DNA from 3 places in the Bordetella pertussis 18323 genome. Region 1 is predicted to be linked to each of the others. Evidence: predicted binding sites of a transcription regulator. Region 1 holds the regulator's gene; each other region holds the start of a gene.
The links. The regulator LexA, encoded in region 1, represses DNA repair genes until DNA is damaged. The targets are predictions, from matches to a motif close to ACTGTATNNNNATACAGT.

Region 1 (3,273 bases):
CGTGGTCATCGATGGCCACGAAGACGAAGTCCCAGCCGGCCCCCTCAACGGTATCGCGTCGGTTGCCCGTGACCCGGTGGCCAGGGCGCTGGATACGTCCCAGCTTCTTGATGTCGATGTGCAGCAGATCGCCGGGGGCCTGATGCTCGTAGCGCACCACCGGCTCGGCCGGCTCCAGGTCGGCCAGGTGCGACAGACCGGCGCGGGCCAGGACGCGGCTGACGGTGCTGGCTGACACGCCCAGCGCCTGGGCGATGCGCGCTTGGGTCAGCCGCTTGCGGCGCAGCTCCACGATAGCCAGCGCCTTGGCCGGCGCAATCGCTCGGGGCGAGACCGTCGGGCGCGAGGACGCATCGGCCAAGCCCGCCTGGCCCTGAGCCAGGAAGCGGCCCAGCCATTTGCGCACAGTCGGCGCGGTGACCCCATAGGCGCGGGCCGCTTCAGGCACACAAACTTGATGGGCGATCAATTGCTGGACCATTTCGAGTCGACGTAGGAAGGTCAATCGGGCATGCTTATGGGTGTTCATCCGGCCGGGCTCCTTGAGTGAACTGGGGGGTTGGCGATTTCCAGTTTCTCAAATCCGGTTCGGATGAACCATGCATACAACCTATTGAATCTTCACAACTACACGGCCAGCAATGGCGTGCGCGTCGACGTGGCAAGCACCAAGTCGTTGCTGGGCCGGGCAGGCCTGCAGGTGGGACGCAAGCTGGATCTGGGCAACGGCAAACTGGTGCAGCCGTACGCCAAGCTGAGCTGGTTGCAGGAGTTCGATGGCGTGGGCAAGGTGCGCACCAACGATATCGGCCATGACGTCAAACTGCGGGGCGGGCGCGCCGAACTCGACTTGGGCGTGGCCGCGGCGCTTGGCAGGCACAGCAGCCTGTTTGCTTCGTACGAGTACAGCAAGGGCAGCCGCTTGACCATTCCGTGGAGCTTTCACGTCGGCTATCGATACGCCTGGTAAGCCAAACGCGTCGTGCCACCGCGCGCCGGAACACCCGGCGCGCGGTTTTTTTTGCCGCCGGGCCGCCCCAAGGCAAAAAAGCCCCCTCGGGGGGCAGCAAGCCCGCATAGCGGGCGCAGCGTGGGGGCACTACTTTGCCGCTGGGCCGCCCCAAGGCAAAAAGCCCCCTCGGGGGGCAGCAAGCCCGCGTAGCGGGCGCAGCGCGGGGGCTTCTTTCTCCGTTGGCTCAGTGCAGGGGCTGGGTGCGGATCAGGCCGACCGCGATGCCTTCGAGCGCGAATTCGTCGGTGTTGGCCACGACGATGGGAGCAAAGTCGGGGTTCTCGGGCAGGAGCTCGATGCGGCCGTTCTGGCGCTGCAGGCGCTTGACCGTGACCTCGTCGCCCAGACGGGCCACCACGATCTGGCCGTTGCGGGCCTCGGCGGCGCGCTTGACGGCGAGCAAGTCGCCTTCGAGGATGCCGGCGTCGCGCATGCTCATGCCGCGCACCTTCAGCAGGTAGTCGGGCGTCTGGGCAAACAGCCCGGGATCGACGCCGACCTCGCGCTCGACGTGCTCGCTGGCCAGGATGGGGCTGCCTGCCGCCACGCGGCCCACCAGCGGCAGCACGAGCTGCGCCAGCAGCGGATGCGTAAGCTGGGCCGAGGGCGTTGCGCTGTCCGGCACCTTGAGACGGATGCCGCGGGAGGCGCCAGCGGTCAGTTCGATCGCGCCCTTGCGCGCCAGCGCCTTGAGATGGTCTTCGGCGGCGTTGGGCGACCGGAAGCCAAGCGCCTGGGCGATTTCGGCCCGGGTGGGCGGAAAGCCGGTGCGCGCCACGGTCTGGCGGATGAGATCGAGGATTTCCTGCTGGCGTTCCGTGAGTTTGGTGGCCATGGCGATGACCCGCTTTTGCGGACTGTATGGATATACAGCGCCATTCTGGAGGACCCACGGGAAAAAAGCAAGCCGCAAAAGAAAAGCGGAGCCATGGGCTCCGCTTCTCGATGCCGGCCGTGCCGTGCCTACTTCAGCACCGCGGCGATGCCGGCCGCGACCGCGTCGATGTTGCGGCTGTTGAGCGCGGCCACGCAGATGCGGCCGCTGGAGACCGCGTAGATGCCGTGCTCTTCGCGCAGGCGATCGACCTGGGCGGCGGTCAGGCCCGAGTACGAGAACATGCCGCGCTGCGCCAGCACGAAGCTGAAGTCCTGCGCCACGCCCTGGGTCTTGATCTTCTCGACCAGCTCCTTGCGCATCAGGCGGATGCGGTCGCGCATGCCGGCCAGTTCATTTTCCCAGAGCGCGAACAGCTCGGGTGTGTTCAGGACCGTGGACACCACGGTGCCGCCGTGGGTGGGCGGGTTGGAGTAGTTGGTGCGGATCACGCGCTTGAGCTGGCTGAGCACGCGGGCGGCCTCGTCCTTGCTGCCGGCCACCACGGTCAGGGCCCCGACCCGCTCGCCATACAGCGAGAAGGACTTGGAGAACGACGAGCTGATGAACATGGTCAGGTCGAGCGCGGCGAACATGCGCACCACGGCGGCGTCCTGCTCCAGGCCTTCGCCGAAGCCCTGGTAGGCGATGTCGAGGAACGGCACCAGGTTGCGCGCCTTGACCACGGCGGCGATCTGTTCCCACTGTTGCGGCGTGGGATCGACGCCGGTCGGGTTGTGGCAGCAGGCGTGCAGCACCACGATGGTCTGTTCGGGCGCGGCCTGCAGGGCGGCCAGCATGGCTTCGAAGTTCAGGCCATGGGTGGCGGCATCGTAATAAGCGTAGGTCTCGACCGGGAAGCCGGCGCGCTCGAACAGGGCGCGGTGGTTTTCCCAGCTGGGGTCGCTGATGAGGACCTTGGACTGCGGCAGCAGCTGGCGCAGGAAGTCGGCGCCGATCTTCAGCGCGCCGGTGCCGCCCAGGGCCTGCGCGGTCAGCACGCGGCCTTCGGCGGCCAGCGGCGAGTCGGCGCCCAGCAGCAGCGCCTGCGCACCCTTGTTGTACCCCGCGATGCCTTCGATCGGCAGATAGCCGCGGGCGGCGGCGGCTTCGATGCGGGCCACCTCGGCCTTGCGCACGGCCTGAAGCAGCGGGATGCGGCCTTCGTCGTCGTAGTACACGCCCACGCCCAGGTTCACTTTGCCGGGACGGGTATCGGCGTTGTACTGTTCGTTCAGGCCAAGAATGGGGTCGCGCGGCGCGAGTTCGACGGAAGCGAAAAGAGTGCTCATGGGTGTAGGGAAGGGTGGGTGGACGCGGTAGGAAGGGCTGTGGATAATGGGGGGTTTACCCTGAGAGACAGTCTATCATGACCGCTCCTGGATTC
Region 2 (3,273 bases), 390 kb from region 1:
CCGGGGCTGGCTGTCTGTGCAGGGCGTGCAAGGCTGCGCCTGGCCCGGCGGCGTCGGCGGAAACGGCCATTTGCGCTGCGGTACCGCCGCGCCGGCCCATGCGCGCGCCAGGCGGCGCAGCGCGCCCAAGGTGCGACCGGGCACGGCCGTCGGCAAGGATGTTGCAGCGTCAAGCGTCGTAGCGATAGTCATGTCGACTCTCCTGGTGTTGAAGCCGGCGGGCCCCGAGGCCCCGGCTCTTCGCGGACCACGCCGCGAATGCATGTCAAACCACTGCCGCGACGGGCGCGGCCCCCTACCACTGGCAACGTCGCGGCGGCGCCAGGCGCCTGCGGCGACGCGCCGCTAAAACAAGGCCAGCTGCCCCGGCTGGGCACGCGCCTCGCGCCGGCCGCGGGCCGGCGGCAAGCCGGGCTCGAGCGGCGGGACGAAACGATGCGTGTCGAGTTCGGGACGGTGGCGGTTCAGGTCCAGCTTGCGCGTGGCCAACGCAAAACGCTGGCGCAGCAAATCGGCCCAGATGCCGGTACCGCGCATGCGCGAACCAAAGGCCGTATCGTTGCGCCGGCCGTTGCGCAGATCTTCGATACGGTGCAGCACACGCTGGGCGCGATCCGGAAAATGCGCCTGCAGCCAGGTTTCGAAGACCTCTTTCACTTCCCAGGGCAGGCGCAGCACGGTGTAGCTGGCGTAGCAGGCGCCAGCCGCGCTGGCCTCCTGCAGGATGTGCTCGAGGGATTCGTCGTTGATGAACGGGATGACAGGCGCCACCAGCACACCCACCGGCACGCCGGCCTGCGCCAGGGTGCGCACCGTTTGCAGCCGGCGGTACGGCGCCGAGGCGCGCGGTTCCAGCGTGCGGGCCATGGCGGCATCCAGCGTGGTGATGCTGACGAATACCGTGACCAGCTTCTGGCGCGCCAGGTCCTGCAGCAGGTCGAGGTCGCGCTCGACCAGGGCGTTCTTGGTAACGACGGTAAGCGGGTGGCGGGTTTGCAGCAGCAGTTCGAGCATGCCGCGCGTCAGGCGCCAGGTACGCTCGATGGGCTGGTAGGCGTCGGTGGCCGAACCGATGTTGATGGGCGATGCGCGGTAGCCCGGACGGGCCAGCTCGGCGCGCAGCGCGGCGACCGCGTTGGCCTTGGCCACCAGCCGGGTTTCGAAGTCGAGCCCCGGCGAATAGCCCAGGTAGGCATGCGTGGGCCGCGCGTAGCAGTACACGCAGCCGTGCTCGCAGCCCCGATAGGGGTTGGCCGCCACGTCGAACGGGATGTCGGGGGAGTCGTTGCGCGAGAGCATCTTGCGGGCTTCTTCGGCCTGCACGATGGTGCGCGGGGCCGGCGCCTGGGCGCAAGTATTCGGTGACGCATCAGCGCCCTCGACGGCGATGGGGATGGCCCGCCGCCCGCCCTGCCCGAGCGCCTCGGCGACAGAGGGAAGCGCGGCGGCGTCGGAACCTGCGGTGTAGTCGGGATTGGCCCAGCCGTCGTCGACGCGGACCCGGTCGGCTTGCTGGAAGCGATGCGGAACATTAGTAACCGCACCCCGACCGCGCAAGGCGGCGGGGGCGGCAGCCGGGGACCCAAAACCGGCGGAAAAAGAATGTTCGGTGCTTGCCATGAATGCACTGTACAAAAACACAGTACTTTTGGCAAGCCCCGCAGCCCTTGCGAGCCATGCATCGAATTTACCCCAAGACGGCGGCGCCGTCCGGGGAAATCATTTCATCCTTTGGAAATCGCCCGGAGAACCGCGCCCAGCAAGGGTTTGGATTAAAAACAACAGCCTGCCGGGGGCCTGGCGGCCGCCTATTCGAGCATGCCCGCGGCAGCCGTCTGGTGCGTGGCCTCGTCGATCAGGATGAACGCGCCGGTGGCCGCGATCGCGGCGTACGGATCGGTCGCCAAGGCCTCGCGCGTCAGCAGCGACACGCGGCCGATGTCGTTCATGTGCAAGACGCCATCGGCATTGGGCACCTCCTGCAGCTCATGGATGTCGCGCCGCGTGTGCACCGCGCTGATCTTCGCCGAAGTCAGCCGCGTGCCATGCTTGAGCAGATAGCGGCGCGCGGGATTGAGCGGCTGCGCATGCGCCAGCACATCGCCGCGCGAGACATCGACATCGCGATCCAGGATCAACGTGACCGAGTCGCCACTGACCGCCTCCTGCAGTTCGCCGTCGAAGGCCAGCACCCGCTGCACGCGCGCGCGCACCCCGGACGGCTGCACCACCACCTCGTCGCCCGGACGCAACACGCCGCTGGCCACGCGGCCGGCGTAGCCGCGAAAATCGTCGGCCCGTTCGCCGCCGTGGCGCGCCACCCATTGCACCGGTACGCGCAATGGCAGATCGCGGCCGTCTCCCGCCAGGTCCAGCCCTTCGAGCAGCGTCAGCAAGGGCTGCCCTTCGTACCAGGGCGAGTGCGGCGACAGGTTGACGACGTTGTCGCCGTGCAGCGCCGACAACGGCAGGATGTGGAACGCCGGCAGCGCCAGCCGGCGCGCCAGCTCGCCATAGGCGGCGCCGATGCGCTCGAACACGGCCCGGTCCCAATCGACCAGATCCATCTTGTTGACGGCGACCACGATGTGCTTGATGCCCAGCAGGCGCGCGATGGCGCTGTGGCGCTTGGTCTGGGCCAGCAGCCGCCCGTCGGCCGCCCGCGTCGCGTCGCGTCGACCAGGATGATGGCGGCATCGGCGGTGGACGCCCCGGTCACCATGTTGCGCGTGTACTGCTCGTGGCCCGGCGCGTCGGCGATGATGAACTTGCGCAAGGGTGTCGAAAAATAGCGGTAGGCCACATCGATGGTGATGCCCTGCTCGCGCTCGGCCTCCAGGCCGTCGGTCAGCAGCGAGAAATCGATGCCGTCGCCGGCCACGCGCTTGTGCTTGGCGCGCGAGATGGCGTCGAGCTGGTCGGCGAAGACGCCCTTGCTGTCGTACAGCAGTCGGCCGATCAGCGTCGACTTGCCGTCGTCGACCGAACCGGCGGTGATCAGCCGCAGCACGCCGTTGTCGGCGCCGGCCAGGAAAGAATCGTTCAAAGCGTTCATGCATGTCCCCAGTGGGCGCGCCAGGCGCGCCGGTGTTCAGGTGCGGGCCGGCTCAGAAGTAGCCTTCGCGTTTGCGGCGTTCCATCGACGCCTCGGAGGTCTGGTCGTCCATCCGGGTGGCGCCGCGCTCGGTGATGTCGGTGACCGCGGTCTCGGCGATGATGGCAGCCGGATCGGCCGCATCGGAGGCCACCGGGCAGGTGCACGAGATATCGCCC
Region 3 (3,273 bases), 480 kb from region 1:
CGCGGCCAGCAGGACGGCGAAACGCAGGTGCGACGCATGGCGGCGGCGCAGCGCCGGACGCTGGTACGCATAGGCGGTGAATGCCGCATAGTCGTCGACCGTCAGGTCGACCACCATGCGCACCGGCACGCTGCTGTCGGGCGCCTGCGCCATCAGATATCCAGCTCCGCCAGGTTGCCCTTCTCCTCGATCCAGGCACGCCGCTGCGACGACTCGCCCTTGCCCATCAGCATGTCGAACATGCGGGTGGTGTCGCCGGGGGTCAGGTCGCCGTAGCCGACCGGCAGCAGCCGGCGGGTGTCCGGGTTCATGGTGGTCTCCCACAGCTGTTCGGGGTTCATTTCGCCCAGGCCCTTGAAGCGGCTCACGCTCCAGGCCGACTCGCGCACGCCTTCCTTGCGCAGCTTGTCCTGCGCGGCCTCCAGTTCGCCGGCGTCCAGGCAGTAGATCTTGCGCGCCGGCCGCTTGCCCTGCGCCGGCACGTCCACCCGGAACAGCGGCGGCCGGGCCACGAACACGTTGCCGGCCTCGATCAGCTTGGGGAAATGCCGGTAGAACAGCGTCAGCAGCAACACCTGGATGTGCGAGCCGTCCACGTCCGCGTCCGAGAGGATGCAGATGCGGCCGTAGCGCAGGCCCGACAGGTCGGGCTCATCGCCCGGGCCGTGCGGGTCCACCCCGATCGCCACCGAAATATCGTGGATCTCGTTGTTGGCGAACAGCCGGTCGCGGTCGACCTCCCAGGAATTGAGCACCTTGCCGCGCAGCGGCAGAATGGCCTGGAACTCCTTGTCGCGCCCCATCTTGGCCGAGCCGCCGGCCGAGTCGCCCTCGACCAGAAACACTTCGGTGCGGCTGGCGTCGCTGGACTCGCAATCGGTCAGCTTGCCGGGCAGCACGGCCACGCCCGAGCTCTTGCGCTTTTCGACCTTCTGCGCCGAACGCTGGCGCGCCTGCGCCTGGCGGATGGCCAATTCGGCCAGCTTCTTGCCATATTCGACATTGCTGTGCAGCCACAGGTCCAGGGCGCTCTTGGCGAAGCAGCCCACCAGGCGCACGGCGTCGCGGCTGTTCAGGCGCTCCTTGATCTGGCCCTGGAACTGCGGGTCCAGCACCTTGGCCGACAGCACGAAGCTGGCGCGCGTGAACACGTCCTCGGGCAGCAGCTTGACGCCCTTGGGCAGCAGGCTGTGCAGCTCGGCAAACCCCTTGACCGCGCCGAACAGGCCTTCGCGCAAACCCGATTCGTGGGTGCCGCCGGCCGGGGTCGGGATCAGGTTGACATACGACTCGCGCACCACGTTGCCGTCCTCGGCCCAAGCCACCACCCATTGGGCGCCCTCGCCTTCGGCGAAACTGTCGTGGTCGGCCCCGGCGTACTGCTGGCCCTCGAAGAACGGGATCATCAGCTCGGCGCCGGCCAGCGCCTCGGCCAGGTAGCCGCGCAGGCCCTCCTGGTACTGCCAGGTGCGCGTGTCGCCGGTTTTCTCGTTGACCAGCGACACCTTGACGCCCGGCAGCAGCACGGCCTTGCTGCGCAGCAGGTGGGTCAGCTCGGCCATCGGGATGGCCGGGCTGTCGAAATACTTGGCGTCGGGCCATACCCGCACGCGGGTGCCCGACTTCTTGCGCCCGCCCTCGGGGTACGGCGCCAGTGCTTCGATCACGTCGCCGCCGGCGAACACCAGCCGGTGCACCGCGCCGTCGCGCCACACCACCACCTCCAGGCGGGTGGCCAGCGCGTTGGTGACGGACACCCCCACGCCATGCAGGCCGCCGGAGAACGCATACGCGCCGCCGCCCTGCTTGTCGAATTTGCCGCCTGCGTGCAGGCGCGTGAAAACCAGCTCGACGACCGGCGCGTTCTCTTCCGGGTGCAGGCCGACCGGAATACCGCGTCCGTCGTCCTCGACCGAAATGCTGCCGTCGCCGTGCAGCGTGACTTGAATCTGCTTGCCGTAACCGGCCAGCGCTTCGTCGGCCGCGTTGTCGATGACCTCCTGCACGATGTGCAGGGGGTTCTCGGTGCGGGTATACATACCCGGGCGCTGGCGCACAGGCTCCAGCCCCTTCAGAACGCGGATCGACGCTTCGGTGTAACGTGGTGTGGCCAAGTTATCCCCAACATCTGTGGAAAAAAACCGACATTTTACGGACAAGTCCATATTCGGCGCGGCTCCAGGTGGGATGCGCACGCGCTGACCAGCCGCGAATTCGGTACGATGAACATTGTGACAGCCGCCGGACCCTTTTGTAGGCCCGGTGACGCCGCAACATCCTACACAAAACCGGCAAACCCTGTTGTTAATGACAGTGGTATGCTTTAATCCTTCCTACACGTCGAACAAGAACAGCGGCCGCATGCTCCATGCACGGGTCGCGCAGCGGAATCCGAGAATCACCATCATGAGCGAGCAAATCAAGAACGTCAGCGACGCCAGCTTCGAGGCAGATGTGCTGAAATCCGGCCAGCCGGTGCTGGTGGACTACTGGGCCGCCTGGTGTGGCCCCTGCAAGATGATCGCCCCCATCCTCGAAGAGGTGGCTGCCGAATACGCCGGCCGCCTGACCGTGGCCAAGCTGAACGTGGACGAAAACCAGGACACGGCGGCCAAGTACGGCGTGCGCGGCATTCCGACCCTGATGCTGTTCAAGGACGGCCAGGCCGCCGCCACTAAGGTCGGCGCCCTGTCCAAATCGCAACTGACCGCATTCCTGGACGGCGCGTTGTAAAATCCGGGAATGCGCCGCCAATCGGCCGCGCATTCCCCCCTGATTCCCGCGCGGGCCCGTCCGTGGCCCGCCGCCCGAACCCTTCTTCTTATCTCCCCCTACATTCACCGCGATGCACCTCAATGAACTGAAGGCGCTGCACGTGTCGCAGTTGCTGGAAATGGCCGCCGGCCTGGAAATCGAGAACGCCAACCGCCTGCGCAAGCAGGAGTTGATGTTCGCCATCATGAAGCGGCGCGCCAAGCAAGGCGAACAGATCTTCGGCGACGGCGTGCTGGAAGTCCTGCCCGACGGCTTCGGATTCCTGCGCTCGCCGGACACCTCGTACCTGGCCAGCACCGACGACATCTACATCTCGCCGTCGCAGATCCGCCGCTTCAACCTGCACACCGGCGACTCCATCGAGGGCGAAGTACGCACCCCGAAGGATGGCGAGCGCTATTTCGCGCTGGTCAAGGTGGACAAGGTCAACGGCTCGCCCCCTGAAGCGATCAAGCATCGCATCATGTTCGAGAACCTGACGCCGCTGCACCCCAACCA

Region 2: a site for LexA is predicted at 1,627-1,644, ahead of BN118_RS06770 (PA0069 family radical SAM protein). Genes of this name have one in related genera too.
Region 3: a site for LexA is predicted at 2,298-2,315, ahead of BN118_RS06355 (DNA topoisomerase IV subunit B). Genes of this name have one in related genera too.

What each region holds. Positions count from the first base shown of each region.
Region 1 is NC_018518.1:1,816,056-1,819,328, forward strand. It holds gene BN118_RS08555 (IS481-like element IS481 family transposase) at 1-529, opposite strand, end outside; gene BN118_RS08560 (autotransporter outer membrane beta-barrel domain-containing protein) at 614-970, shown strand; gene lexA (transcriptional repressor LexA) at 1,197-1,847, opposite strand; gene BN118_RS08570 (amino acid aminotransferase) at 1,976-3,178, opposite strand; gene uvrB (excinuclease ABC subunit UvrB) at 3,256-3,273, shown strand, end outside.
Region 2 is NC_018518.1:1,428,299-1,431,571, reverse strand. It holds gene BN118_RS06775 (hypothetical protein) at 1-192, opposite strand, end outside; gene BN118_RS06770 (PA0069 family radical SAM protein) at 346-1,620, opposite strand; partial or broken gene BN118_RS06765 (sulfate adenylyltransferase subunit 1) at 1,809-3,055, opposite strand; gene cysD (sulfate adenylyltransferase subunit CysD) at 3,108-3,273, opposite strand, start outside.
Region 3 is NC_018518.1:1,338,691-1,341,963, reverse strand. It holds gene BN118_RS06360 (YcxB family protein) at 1-153, opposite strand, end outside; gene BN118_RS06355 (DNA topoisomerase IV subunit B) at 153-2,165, opposite strand; gene trxA (thioredoxin TrxA) at 2,407-2,733, shown strand; gene rho (transcription termination factor Rho) at 2,846-3,273, shown strand, end outside.